Linked DNA regions of Methanococcus voltae. The protein of the gene in region 1 binds, or shares a complex with, the protein of each later gene. Links are inferred from orthologs where the notes say so. Each region holds a gene or a part of one and is shown in the gene's direction. Other genes may lie near its edges.

The links. Proteins that work in one complex are often made in the same cells at the same time.
Region 2: J3E06_RS03490 (region 1) and J3E06_RS05450 share a complex: the UniProt entries of both Methanocaldococcus jannaschii proteins name them as parts of the RNA polymerase complex. The link is inferred for Methanococcus voltae from one-to-one orthologs.
Region 3: J3E06_RS03490 (region 1) and J3E06_RS05445 share a complex: the UniProt entries of both Methanocaldococcus jannaschii proteins name them as parts of the RNA polymerase complex. The link is inferred for Methanococcus voltae from one-to-one orthologs.

What each region holds. Positions count from the first base shown.
Region 1 is NZ_JANUCR010000002.1:187,879-196,805, reverse strand. Bases 1-2,779 are described here. They hold J3E06_RS03490 (DNA-directed RNA polymerase subunit L), read left to right. Parts: upstream 1-1,137; coding sequence 1,138-1,422; downstream 1,423-2,779. Other genes in these bases: J3E06_RS03485 (DUF4352 domain-containing protein), read left to right, coding at 1,741-2,779; J3E06_RS03495 (DUF2067 domain-containing protein), read left to right, coding at 358-978; J3E06_RS03500 (tyrosine--tRNA ligase), read right to left, coding at 1-43. Also shown: more of J3E06_RS03485, read left to right, coding at 2,780-2,808; J3E06_RS03480 (DUF5683 domain-containing protein), read left to right, coding at 3,085-3,609; J3E06_RS03475 (50S ribosomal protein L1), read left to right, coding at 3,826-4,467; J3E06_RS03470 (50S ribosomal protein L10), read left to right, coding at 4,481-5,491; rpl12p (50S ribosomal protein P1), read left to right, coding at 5,729-6,028; J3E06_RS03460 (TATA-box-binding protein), read left to right, coding at 6,370-6,915; imidazole glycerol phosphate synthase subunit HisH, read left to right, coding at 7,176-7,817; J3E06_RS03450 (pyridoxal-phosphate-dependent aminotransferase family protein), read right to left, coding at 7,934-8,927. UniProt on the Methanocaldococcus jannaschii protein: DNA-dependent RNA polymerase (RNAP) catalyzes the transcription of DNA into RNA using the four ribonucleoside triphosphates as substrates.
Region 2 is NZ_JANUCR010000004.1:20,858-23,712, forward strand. It holds J3E06_RS05450 (DNA-directed RNA polymerase subunit K), read left to right. Parts: upstream 1-1,262; coding sequence 1,263-1,448; downstream 1,449-2,855. Other genes in the region: J3E06_RS05435 (50S ribosomal protein L13), read left to right, coding at 1-224; J3E06_RS05440 (30S ribosomal protein S9), read left to right, coding at 242-646; J3E06_RS05445 (DNA-directed RNA polymerase subunit N), read left to right, coding at 983-1,189; J3E06_RS05455 (hypothetical protein), read left to right, coding at 1,713-2,651; J3E06_RS05460 (4Fe-4S dicluster domain-containing protein), read right to left, coding at 2,736-2,855. UniProt on the Methanocaldococcus jannaschii protein: DNA-dependent RNA polymerase (RNAP) catalyzes the transcription of DNA into RNA using the four ribonucleoside triphosphates as substrates.
Region 3 is NZ_JANUCR010000004.1:20,447-23,442, forward strand. It holds J3E06_RS05445 (DNA-directed RNA polymerase subunit N), read left to right. Parts: upstream 1-1,393; coding sequence 1,394-1,600; downstream 1,601-2,996. Other genes in the region: J3E06_RS05435 (50S ribosomal protein L13), read left to right, coding at 222-635; J3E06_RS05440 (30S ribosomal protein S9), read left to right, coding at 653-1,057; J3E06_RS05450 (DNA-directed RNA polymerase subunit K), read left to right, coding at 1,674-1,859; J3E06_RS05455 (hypothetical protein), read left to right, coding at 2,124-2,996. UniProt on the Methanocaldococcus jannaschii protein: DNA-dependent RNA polymerase (RNAP) catalyzes the transcription of DNA into RNA using the four ribonucleoside triphosphates as substrates.

The sequences.
Region 1 (8,927 bases):
CAGTATTTCGTTTAATAAGTTCAAATTTTTCATCAGCGTTCATTATATCTACCTATTAATTATTAAAAAATAATCCTCAAAACTTTAAAGTCTAAAAATTTAAGTTTAAACATTGCTTAAAATTTTAAATACTACGAATTTAATATATTAACCACTTCTATATATAAATCTATAGTAATTTTTTATAATTTTTTATAATTTTGTATAATTTTGTATAATTTATATATAGTATGTAATAGTTATGTAATAAGATAAGTAAAGTTTATTATGTAGTTATAAAATTATGAAATTACGAACTTATGAATTTATAAATTTATAAAGTTAGGAATTTATAAATTTTCAAATATAAGGTGAATTATGAAAAGAGTTATATCAGTTAGTGGTTCTGAAGAAGAAACAGTGGAAATATGTGAAAAGGTTGCTAAATTAAGTTTAGAGTGTTCTTTCGATTCAAAAGTAAAAAGTACTGACGGCTCAATTTCAAGTATTATGATAAAGCTTTATGGTAATGACCGTAATAAATTAAAAGAAGACCATAAAGATATTTTAGCAATAATAACCGATGTAAAAAATAAATACAATGCAAATAAAAAAGGAATGTTCACATATAAATTAAATGATTTAAAAACACCAGTTAATAAAGATTTAATAATAGATGCATTAAAATATTCCAAAATAAAGCACGAATACATTAAAGAAGATAATGAGTTGCTTGCAAAAATAACTGCGCAAGAGTTAGATGATTTACTTAAAGATTTACAAGAAATCTATGTCGATTTGTCATATTACCCAATAGGTTCTAAACCGGTTAAAAATGCCATAGTAATTGGTGTTTATATATCAGGCTTGGAAATGGATGAAATATTAGAATTAGGTCTCGAAGAAGGATGTTTTAGGGAAGAAGATGATAGAATAGTGCTTAATATGGATATTACTAAGGTAAAAAATATACTATGCAATTCAAAGAAGTCAATTTAAATATATAAATATAAGAATATACCTATGGTAATGTATGATAAATTATAATAAATTATATAAATAAAATATAGACTATATAATTACTAATATCTAAAAATTATTAAATTTAAAAAGTTAAAAGTTTAGAATTAATTAAAACTTGACTGTATCGGTGAAAATATGATTAAAATTACAAAACAAGCGGAAAACTATTTGGAATTTGAATTAACAAACGAAGACCACTCATTACCAAATATACTAAAAGATATTTTATTGTCAAAAGAAAACGTTATAATGGCTTCTTACAATGTTGAACACCCTGTTTTAGACCCTGAAAGCGGTAAATATATTTCAAATCCTCTTTTAGTTTTAGAAACTGTAGAGGGAACCAATGCAGTTGAAATTTTAAAAGAAAGTTTAAGCGATTTAATAGCTTTATGTGATGAAGGACTAAATGACTTATAATTAAAAATAATATAATATATAATACTAAAAATACAATTTACAAATATCTATTTTTTATTAATCAAATATTATTATTATTATTATTATTACTTTTTTATTTTTAAAATAATTATTCAAAAATTTATTTATTTTAAAAAATAACATATTAAATCAACTATTTTATAAATATACGGGTAATTTTTTGTTAAAATTACTAAATAACGTTTAAAATCGTACAAACCAATGTACTCATATATAAAATAGCACCTTCGTATCCTAAATAACTACCTATTTATAAAATATTTTATTATCTAATTATGTATAAATTGGAGGCATATTATGAAAAATAATAATATATTAAAAATTTTTCTTTGTGTTATGGTATCCCTCGTTGTAATGTGTAGCGGTTGCGTCTCTTCTTCGTCATCAGATAGTGCTGATGATGTAGTAGTGGAAAAAACCAGCACAAACGATAATACCGAACCTAAAGAAAACGAAGAAACTAAAGATGATGAAAAACCTAAAACTGAGGAACCCGTAGAAGAAGGGCTACCTGACGAATACGTCGCAGTATTTTATGAAGCATACTCCACTAAAAGCTTTGATGGAAGTTATGGTAAAGAAGAAGCTGCAGATGGTAAAAAATACTTAATTGTTGATATTACAGTATATAACAATGGATATGATGAAATTAGCGTAAATCCATTGTACTTTGATGCAATTGTTGATGGCGTAGAATATGACTACAGTATTGATAGTTATAGCTTAGAAAATGATTTAGACAGTGTAAATTTAAGAAACGGTGGTAAAACCAGCGGTTCATTAGCATTTGAAATTCCAGAAGATAGTAGTTCAACATATAGCATTGAATATAACCCAATTACGTGGGATAAATTGAATATAATATACAATCCTGAAGATGTAGATATTGAAGAAGCTCAAAAAGCTGCTGCTTCAAGTTCAAATACCGGTGCTGAAAAGTCAACACCTACTACTTCAAATGATGATACAGATTCAGACTCTGTAAACATCATAACTGCAGCTACAGTGACTGAATCATTTAACTACAATATTGGAAGTTATGAATACACAAGAGAAGCCCCATCTGGTAAAACATACCTTATCACATATATTTCCATTGAAAATAATGGATATGATGAGATATCAACAAGCCCATTGTACTTTGATGCAATTGTTGATGGCGTAGGATATTCATATGCTTCAGATACATACAGCTTAGAAAACCATTTGGAAAGTGTAGATTTAAGAAACGGCGGTAAAACCAGCGGTTTATTAATATACGAAATTCCAAAAGGTTCCGACAGCTACGAACTCGAATACGACCCAATTTCGTGGGATAAATTGAATATTAAATACGAATATATCTCATGGGATGAAATTGAATAAGGCATTATTTAAATTAAATACTCCATATTTATTTTTTTCAATTTTTAATACATTTATAAGATTAAATATTTTAAATAAATATTTTTATTTTTTAGATTTAAACGTTAAAATAAATAGTAATATATTTATTGAATAAAGTAGTATAATTTAGGATATAAATAAATTAGATATATCTTTATAAATATTATAATAATAAAAAATATTAAATAACGCCACATACCTAAAAATTTAACTTATATTATTATGTGGTAGATTATATTGTTTTACGGTGAAATAATGGCAGAAATAAAGTATTGTCAACATTGTGGTTTCAAATTAGAAAACGACGAAGATGTGTGTCCTCAATGCAATAAATTTTGTTCTGACACACTCCAGGACTTAAAAAATTCATATAATGTTCCTTCAATAACTATTAACAATGAAAATAATAATGATACGAATGTTACAAGTGCGTCTGATTCCCAGAGTGAGAGTGAGAGCGATAGTGAATCAGAAGCCAAAAATACAAATATTAGTTCAAATATTAATAAAAATACTAATATGGGCTATCCTGCAGGTTTTAACAGATATATTAAAAGTCCAGCGCTTGCTGCAATATTATCCTTTTTTATACCGGGTTTAGGTCAAATATACAATGGTGAAATAATAAAAGGAATTATTATTATAGTATTATTCGTTATATCATTCTTTGCCATAGCCATATTAATTGGGTTTATTATGTTACCAATTGTTTGGTTATATGCAGTCTGTGAAGCTTATAACACCGCAAATAAAATTAATAGAGGTTATATTGTCCCATAACTCAAATAATTCCCTAAAAATACATAATAATACATTAAATTTTTATTTTTTAGATAACATATTTTTAATAATCTTAACATTTTTAATAATATCATTATTTTTTAAATTTTTAAAATATATATTTAAGGTAGTAATATTTATATAATAGTTAATCAATATTATGTTTGCTCCATGTTAAGACTGAAAAGTCATATGACAATTACAGGAGGCTACACAATGGATAGTGTAAACATATTAAACGCAGTGAAGGAGGCTCGAAATTCAGCAAAGCCGCGAAACTTCACACAGTCTGTTGACCTTATCATAAACCTCAAAGAGCTTGATTTGTCAAGACCTGAAAACAGGATGAAACAACAAATCGTACTCCCAAGTGGTTTAGGAAAAGAAATCAACATCGCTGTGATTGCTAAGGGAGATTTAGCAGCTCAAGCTGAAAGCATGGGCCTCACTGTAATTAGACAGGAAGAATTAGAAGAATTAGGAAAAAATAAAAAACAAGCTAAGAAATTAGCTAACGCAAACCAGTTCTTTATTGCACAAGCAGATATGATGCCTATTGTAGGTAAATCCTTGGGTGCCGTTTTAGGTCCAAGAGGTAAAATGCCTCAACCTGTTCCTGCTAATGCAAATCTTAAACCATTAGTTGAAAGATTTGGTAAAACTATTAGCATCAACACAAGAGATAAAGCATTTTTCCAGGTTTACGTAGGTAAAGAATCAATGAGTGATGAAGAACTTGCAGCAAACATCGAAACAGTATTAAATACTGTTGCTAGGAAGTATGAAAAAGGACTTTACCACGTTAAAAGTGCATTTACAAAACTTACCATGGGTGCTTCAGCACCGATAGAAAAGTAGAGGGGTTGAGATTATGAGCGAAGTAAAATCAGAACATAAGATTGCCTCTTGGAAAGTAGATGAAGTTAACGCATTGAAAGACTTACTTAAAAGTGGTAACGTAGTTGCAATTATTGACATGATGGAAGTTCCTTCAGTTCAACTTCAAGAAATTAGAGACAACATCAGAGACTTAATGACTTTGAGAATGTCAAGAAATACATTGATGAAAAGAGCGATTGAAGAAGTCGCTGAGGAAACAAATAATCCTTCATTTACAAAATTAGTAGATTGTTTGGAAAAAGGTGCTGCAATCATTGCAACCGAAATGAACCCATTCAAACTTTACAAGACTCTTAACGAGAGCAAAAGCCCTGCACCAATTAAAGCTGGCGCTACTGCACCTTGTGATATTGAAATTAAAGCTGGTTCAACAGGTATGCCACCTGGACCATTTTTAAGTGAATTGAAAGCTGTAGGTTTACCTGCTGCAATCGAGAAAGGTAAAATTGGAATCAAAGAAGATACAATTGTTGCTAAAGAAGGAGATGTAGTATCCGCTAAATTAGCTGTGGTATTATCAAAATTAGATATTAAACCTATGGAAGTAGGTTTAAACGTATTGGGCGTTTATGAAGATGGAATCATTTACGACTCCAGTGTGTTAAAAATTGATGAGGATGAATTCCTCGCTAAATTACAAAATGCTTACACAGGTGCATTTAACTTATCAGTTAATGCAGCAATTCCTACTGCAGAAACAATTGAAACAATCGTTCAAAAAGCATTCTCCAATGCTAAGGCTGTATCAGTTGAAAGTGCATTCTTAACATCAGAAACCTCAGACGCTATTATAGGAAAAGCTAACGCTCAAATGTTAGCAGTTGCTAAATTAGCTGGTGATGATGCTTTAGATGAGGAATTACAATCAATGGTAAGTGGTTCAGAAGCAGTATCTGAAGCTCCAGCAGCTGAAGAAGCTCCTGCGGAAGAAGAGAAAAAAGAAGAAGCTCCTGCATCAGTAGGTATGGGTTTATTATTCTAAATCCTTAGCTTTTATTTAACTTACTTAATTTAATTAAGTAAATAAATTAATGTATTAAAATTGTACTAAGCATATAATTTAATATAATTAATTATAGAATTTAATAAAGGAAACAATAACGATTTAAAAAATCTAAGTATGTATTGAAAAATTATATATACTTTAATAGATTATCTGAAAACTAATAATTATAAAAACACAAAAAGAAGTAAATTATTAGTATTTGAGGTGTACTTTATGGAATACATATACGCAGCTTTATTATTAAACTCAGCAGATAAAGAAATTACAGAAGATGCAGTTAAAGCAGTTTTAACCGCAGCTGGTATCGAAGCAGACGATGCAAGAGTTAAAGCATTAGTTGCTGCTTTAGAAGGAGTAGACATTGCAGAAGCTATCGCAAAAGCAGCAGCAGCTCCAGTAGCAGTTGCAGCAGCAGCTCCAGCAGCTGAAGCTCCAGCAGAAGAGAAAAAAGAAGAGAAAAAAGAAGACACCGGTGCTGCAGCAGCAGCTGGTTTAGGTGCTTTATTCGGATAATTAAATTATATCCGAATATTTTTATTTCTTTTAACAATATATATTATTAAAATTTAATTAGAAATTATTTAATCAACGCTTTTTTACAAGTTATATTTTGACAAATTAATTAGAAATGATACTAATCATAAGAATTATTTTTTATAACCCATATAATTGATATATCTAAATATATTTAGGTATTATTATCCTTATCAATATTGGTACTATTATTTTTATCATTAATTTTTAAATTGTTAGAATTTTGAAACATTTAATTATAACATTTTTATAAAAGTATATAAATACATTTATATACTATATAAATAAAACTTATATTATACGTAATATAGGTGAGAGATATGGAGCCTGAAATAAAGATTGTTAACGTGGTAGTTTCTACACAAATAGGAACAGATATAGACTTAGAATATGCTGCAGATGTTTTAGACAACGCAGAATATGAACCAGAGCAGTTTCCTGGTTTAGTGTGTAGATTAAGCGACCCTAAAGTTGCATTGTTGATATTTAGAAGTGGTAAATTAAACTGTACTGGTGCTAAAAGTAAATCAGACGCTGAAATAGCAATTAAAAAGATAATTGCAGAACTTAAAGAAGCTGGTATGGAAATAATTGATAATCCTGAAGTTAGCATTCAAAATATGGTTGCCACAACCGAATTAGGTATGGAACCTAACTTAGACGATATTTCCACATTGGAATGTACAGAATATGAACCAGAGCAGTTCCCTGGTTTAGTTTACATATTAAGCGACCCTAAAGTTGTAGTGTTAATATTTGGTAGCGGTAAGGTTGTAATAACCGGTTTAAAGAAAATTGATGATGCTTACACAGCATTTAATAAAATATTAACAACGTTAAAAGAACTTGAAGAAGAATTTTATTAACTTATTTAACATAATTTTTTATTAATTTTTTATTTTATTGTTATGTATTGTTATAATCCATTGAGATATACTCTTTTAGTCATATATAATTTTTACAAAAATATACATAGTTCTTGATATTTTAATTTGGCAAATTAATATTAAAATATGTATATATAGTATAATTACGTATTTTTATGTAAATTAGAATATATGTCATTTTATTGGAATTACCATTAAATTAAACATTATCAAACATTATACATAGAGCGTGTGAAATTATGATTGCAATTATTGATTACAATGCCGGAAACTTAAGAAGTATCGAAAAAGCGTTTTCAATTTACGAAAAAGACGTTAAACTTACAAATAACCCCGAAGTAATTTTATCAGCGGATAAACTTGTTTTACCGGGCGTTGGAAACTTTGGAGACTCCGTAAAAAATATAGAAGCCGTAAAATTTGATGAAAAAGTCTGCGATAAATTAAACACGGATTGTACAAATTTAAAAGAATTAATTGTCCAAAATATTGGTAAAGTACCATTTTTAGGTGTTTGCGTGGGTATGCAATTACTTTTTGAAAAAAGTGAGGAAAGTAAAGGCGAAGGTTTAGGTGTATTCAACGGAGAAGTTGTTAAATTTGTAAATGCTCCTAAAATACCACATATGGGTTGGAATAACGTTAAACAGGTTTTGGATATACCATTATTTGAAGGGATAAAAGATAATGATTACTTCTATTTTGTCCACTCCTATTATGTAAAAACTTTTGATGAAAAAATAATCGCAGGAACTTGCGATTATGGTACAGAATTTACCTGTGCCGTTAATAAAGACGATATTTATGCTACACAGTTCCACCCTGAAAAAAGTGGTAAATCTGGTTTAAAAATGATTGAAAACTTTGTGGAATTAATTTAAGGATTAAAAAAGGATTAAAAATAAATAATTAAAATAAATAATTAAAATAACTAAATTTAATTAATTTAATTAAATATTATTTTTTATATTATATTTTATTACAGCATATTTAAAAATTATAATAAGTAATCCTTAGCTACATCAACGCCACAACCTGCGTCATATCCAAGTTTTTTAAGACCTGCTTCTATTAATGCTAAAGTACCTAATATATGGTGCTCTTTTACGCTACCCATATGCCCTACTCTGAAGATTTTACCTTTTAAGTGAGCTTGACCTCCTGCAACTAAAACATCGTAATCGTTGTTTAAAGTTCCTCTGAAATCTTTATCACTTATTCCTTCAGGGTATAAAGCAGATGTAACTGTTACTGACCTTGCTCTTTCTTTTGCGAACAATTCAATACCCATTGCTTCTAAACCTGCTCTTGTAGCTTCTGCAAATTTATCGTGTCTTTTGAATCTGGTTTCTAAACCTTCATCGAGTACGATTTCTAATGCCTTGTTCATTGCATAGGTCATTGATACAGATGGAGTGTAAGGTGTTTCTTTACTACTTTCCCATTTTTTCTGGTAAGCTTTAATGTCTAAATAGAATGATTTAGTTTCCGTTTTGTTTATAACTTCCCAAGCTTTATCATTTACTGAAATAGCCGCCATTCCTGGGGGTGCAGCGATACATTTTTGGGAACCAGTCACACAAATGTCAATGTTAAATTTATCAACGTCCACATAGTCGCCACCTAATGATGAAACTGTATCTACGATGTAAATTGCATCGTGGTCTTTTACAACTTTACCGATTTCTTCAATAGGGTTCTTTACACCGGTTGATGTCTCGTTGTGAACGATTGTAACTACTTTTGTATCAGGGTTTTCTTCGAGTGTTTCTTTAACTTTCTCAACGTCTGCCATATCGCCCCATTCATTGTCGAGCAACATTGTGTTTGCTTTGTAGGTATTTGCAATTTTGTAAAACCTGTCTCCAAAGTTTCCATTTACTATATTTAGTACTTTATCCCCTTTGTCCACGGTGTTTGAAATTGCCATATCCATTGCTGCAGTTCCTGAACCTGTTATTAAGTGTGCATCGTATTTTGTTTGGAAAACT
Region 2 (2,855 bases), on another replicon or contig:
TGGGTCCAAAATTCCCAAGAAGGCCAGAAGATATATTAAGAAGAATTATCAGAGGCATGCTCCCTTACAAAAAGCCAAGAGGAGTAGAAGCATTCAAAAAAATTAAAGTTGAAGTAGGAGCTCCTGCAGGTGTTGAAGCAGACATTGTTTTAGGTTCAATACCAAAAACAAACAAGTACGTAACTTTGGGAGAATTAAGTAGCTTCTTAGGTGCTAAATTTTAATTTAGAGGTGATTTAGCGTGAAAGTTATCAATACAGTAGGAAAAAGAAGAACTGCAGTTGCAAGAGCTACTGCTAAAGAAGGAAACGGAAGAATTAGAATTAACAAAAAGCCTATAGAATTAATAGACTCAAAATACTTAAAAATGAAGTTAATGGAGCCTGTAATTTTAGCTGGTGAAGAATTAAACAACATTAACATCGACATCGACGTTAAAGGTGGCGGTGCTGTTGGTCAAGCAGAAGCAGTAAGAACTGCTTTAGGTAAAGCAATCGTAGAATTCGTAGGAAACCTCGAATTAAAAGATAAGTACTTAGCTTACGACAGAACAATGTTAGTTAGTGATGCAAGAAGAACTGAACCGCACAAACCAAGTAAGTCTTCAAAAGGTCCAAGAGCTAAAAGACAAAAATCATACAGATAAATTATTTACTATTTATCTTTTAGATTTTACTTTTAAAATTGAGTATATATTAAGTATGTTAATATGTAAATATTATATACTAAATTAAATAATTGAAATAATTATTGATTTTTAAGTTTTAGATTTTATTATTACTATTACAAATTTATTGAGTATTAACCGTATAGTTTTTAAGTTTTTAAGTTTTTTATCAGATTTAATTTTAAGTTTTAAATAATTTTAAATATTTGATGGTATAAAACATATTTATCCTAAAAATGAAATACAAATAATTCAATACTGTAATTACGAATATTATAATTTTAAACACTTTTACCGGTAAAAAGGTGATAACATATGATGTTTCCGGTTAGATGCTTTTCTTGTGGGACAGTTGTTTCAGAAGTGTATGGAGAATACCATGAAAGACTTACAAATGGGGAAAAATCAGACGAGATTTTAGACGATTTAGATATTACAAAATATTGTTGCAGAAGGATGTTTGCATCCCATAGATTACATAACGACAAGGATTTATTTGACGATGTAATGGAATATAAATAAAATATTAATAATCCATTAATCAAAATCCATAATTCTATAATCAAAAATGTTAAAAGTTCGTGCGGGTGATTTTTTGAGCTATACAAAATTTGAAAAAGCGAGATTAATAGGTTCAAGAGCCTTGCAAATTTCAGGCGGAGCACCAACTACTGTAGATTCTGACAGTAGTTCATCTTTAGATTTAGCAATTGAAGAGGTAAGCAAAGGTGCTGTACCTTTAACAATCAAAAAACCTAAAGTTATTAAATTAGATGAATAATAGTCTGATAAAAAGTGTTTTTCTTTTATTTGATTATTCACTTTTATATGGGAATTTATATATAAATTTTCATAAAATGTCATATTTGCAAATTTGCAATGTTATTAATTTTCTCAATTTTTATTAATTATTTATCAAATAATATAGTTATTTAATATTTTATTTATTTAATAATTCGCCTAATTTTAACAACCTATCTAATTATTTATTATTTAATCAATACTAATAATTGCAATAATTTAAAAATCGAAGTAGGGGATTTATTTGGAATATGAAACAGCTATAAAAAGAATAACTGCAAAGAAAGTATTCAAAAATTCCAAAATTCAGGTAAAAATATCCACAATAACTGAAAAGGGGATAGGATACGATGTTATAGATGTGGATAATCCAGAATATGTAATTTCAGATATCGAAAATGTGATAGCTCCCGAAATAATAGGATATCCTGCATACGACCAAGATTTTATCGATGCAATAATCTGCGACACAAACGTTGACAATCCTATGATTACAATGAGTGCATCAGTTAGTGTCGCAAGGGCTGCATCAAATAGTATCAATATACCAATGTTTAAACATATAGGCGGTATTTTATCGGCTGATTTACCTGTAGTAAGTTGTCCTATTTTAGCGGATAAAAAAGGTAATCAATTAATTGTATTTCCAATGGCTGAATCAATCGGGGAAATGATACATACGTACGAGTTTATCATTGACAATATATACCCAAAATATCAATCCAGAAATATGGAAGGTGAATTCCTTTGTAAGTCTGTTTTTGACAATATAGACGATTTTTCGGAAATTATATCAAATATTGCAGAAGATGAAGACTTAGATATTTTAATGGGTGCAAAAATAACGAGTTATGACCAACGGATAGAAAGTTTGGACTATTTGGAAACAAATGAAATTGTTGATTTTGATGGATTATTATGTACTGAGAATATGGACGAAGAAGCCGATATTTCGAAAATAAATCCATACACAACAGGTTCTTTAACTGAAATGAAGTATTTGGTAAGTTATATGACAAATGCAGGTATAACGCCAATGATAGATTCAGAAAATACATCTTTTGCTCATTTAGCAATAGGATTTAAAGTACCAATTATAAAAACTTCGTTAACTTCTAAAATTTTAAATGAACTTTGGAATGTTGAGAGAATTTTAAAAAATCCAAACATTACAAGATTTTAAAATAATGTAATTGAAATATAATATAGTATAATATATTATAATATATTATAATATAATATAAATAAAATATAAATATTATTTTTTTTACTCAGATTCTAAATCCAAAAGTATACAGTTATTTGGGCAAACATCTGTACAAACCTTACACCATACGCAAGTTTCAGGATTAACAATTATTATTTTATCGTTTGAAATATCAAATAT
Region 3 (2,996 bases), on another replicon or contig:
TTGAGATAATTATATTAGTATAATATTATAATAATTTATTATAGTAATTATTGTATTATATTATTATATTATTATATTATTATTCATTATGTTATTTCATTATTAATTATTTAAATGCTAAAATTAATCTAATTATCAGATAATTATTATCATTATGGCGTATACATTTATATGCCCTCATAATCATATTTATGAACGATAAACACGAAAGGTGGATAAGCATGGTTGTTATTAATGCTGAAAACGCTGTAGTTGGAAGATTAGCTTCATATGTTGCTAAAGTTGCATTAAGCGGTGAAGAAGTTGTAATTATCAACGCTGAAAAAGCAATTATGACTGGTAATAAAGAATTTATTTTCCAAAAATACGTGCAATTGAGAAACAGAAAAAGTATTTCCAACCCTAAAAAGATGGGTCCAAAATTCCCAAGAAGGCCAGAAGATATATTAAGAAGAATTATCAGAGGCATGCTCCCTTACAAAAAGCCAAGAGGAGTAGAAGCATTCAAAAAAATTAAAGTTGAAGTAGGAGCTCCTGCAGGTGTTGAAGCAGACATTGTTTTAGGTTCAATACCAAAAACAAACAAGTACGTAACTTTGGGAGAATTAAGTAGCTTCTTAGGTGCTAAATTTTAATTTAGAGGTGATTTAGCGTGAAAGTTATCAATACAGTAGGAAAAAGAAGAACTGCAGTTGCAAGAGCTACTGCTAAAGAAGGAAACGGAAGAATTAGAATTAACAAAAAGCCTATAGAATTAATAGACTCAAAATACTTAAAAATGAAGTTAATGGAGCCTGTAATTTTAGCTGGTGAAGAATTAAACAACATTAACATCGACATCGACGTTAAAGGTGGCGGTGCTGTTGGTCAAGCAGAAGCAGTAAGAACTGCTTTAGGTAAAGCAATCGTAGAATTCGTAGGAAACCTCGAATTAAAAGATAAGTACTTAGCTTACGACAGAACAATGTTAGTTAGTGATGCAAGAAGAACTGAACCGCACAAACCAAGTAAGTCTTCAAAAGGTCCAAGAGCTAAAAGACAAAAATCATACAGATAAATTATTTACTATTTATCTTTTAGATTTTACTTTTAAAATTGAGTATATATTAAGTATGTTAATATGTAAATATTATATACTAAATTAAATAATTGAAATAATTATTGATTTTTAAGTTTTAGATTTTATTATTACTATTACAAATTTATTGAGTATTAACCGTATAGTTTTTAAGTTTTTAAGTTTTTTATCAGATTTAATTTTAAGTTTTAAATAATTTTAAATATTTGATGGTATAAAACATATTTATCCTAAAAATGAAATACAAATAATTCAATACTGTAATTACGAATATTATAATTTTAAACACTTTTACCGGTAAAAAGGTGATAACATATGATGTTTCCGGTTAGATGCTTTTCTTGTGGGACAGTTGTTTCAGAAGTGTATGGAGAATACCATGAAAGACTTACAAATGGGGAAAAATCAGACGAGATTTTAGACGATTTAGATATTACAAAATATTGTTGCAGAAGGATGTTTGCATCCCATAGATTACATAACGACAAGGATTTATTTGACGATGTAATGGAATATAAATAAAATATTAATAATCCATTAATCAAAATCCATAATTCTATAATCAAAAATGTTAAAAGTTCGTGCGGGTGATTTTTTGAGCTATACAAAATTTGAAAAAGCGAGATTAATAGGTTCAAGAGCCTTGCAAATTTCAGGCGGAGCACCAACTACTGTAGATTCTGACAGTAGTTCATCTTTAGATTTAGCAATTGAAGAGGTAAGCAAAGGTGCTGTACCTTTAACAATCAAAAAACCTAAAGTTATTAAATTAGATGAATAATAGTCTGATAAAAAGTGTTTTTCTTTTATTTGATTATTCACTTTTATATGGGAATTTATATATAAATTTTCATAAAATGTCATATTTGCAAATTTGCAATGTTATTAATTTTCTCAATTTTTATTAATTATTTATCAAATAATATAGTTATTTAATATTTTATTTATTTAATAATTCGCCTAATTTTAACAACCTATCTAATTATTTATTATTTAATCAATACTAATAATTGCAATAATTTAAAAATCGAAGTAGGGGATTTATTTGGAATATGAAACAGCTATAAAAAGAATAACTGCAAAGAAAGTATTCAAAAATTCCAAAATTCAGGTAAAAATATCCACAATAACTGAAAAGGGGATAGGATACGATGTTATAGATGTGGATAATCCAGAATATGTAATTTCAGATATCGAAAATGTGATAGCTCCCGAAATAATAGGATATCCTGCATACGACCAAGATTTTATCGATGCAATAATCTGCGACACAAACGTTGACAATCCTATGATTACAATGAGTGCATCAGTTAGTGTCGCAAGGGCTGCATCAAATAGTATCAATATACCAATGTTTAAACATATAGGCGGTATTTTATCGGCTGATTTACCTGTAGTAAGTTGTCCTATTTTAGCGGATAAAAAAGGTAATCAATTAATTGTATTTCCAATGGCTGAATCAATCGGGGAAATGATACATACGTACGAGTTTATCATTGACAATATATACCCAAAATATCAATCCAGAAATATGGAAGGTGAATTCCTTTGTAAGTCTGTTTTTGACAATATAGACGATTTTTCGGAAATTATATCAAATATTGCAGAAGATGAAGACTTAGATATTTTAATGGGTGCAAAAATAACGAGTTATGACCAACGGATAGAAAGTTTGGACTATTTGGAAACAAATGAAATTGTTGATTTTGATGGATTATTATGTACTGAGAATATGGACGAAGAAGCCGATATTTCGAAAATAAATCCATACACAACAGGTTCTTTAACTGAAATGAAGTATTTGGTAAGTTATATGACAAATGCAGGTATAACGCCAATGATAGATTCAGAAAATACATCTTTTGCTCATTTAGCAATAGGATTTAAAGTACCAATTATAAAAACTTCGTTAACTTCT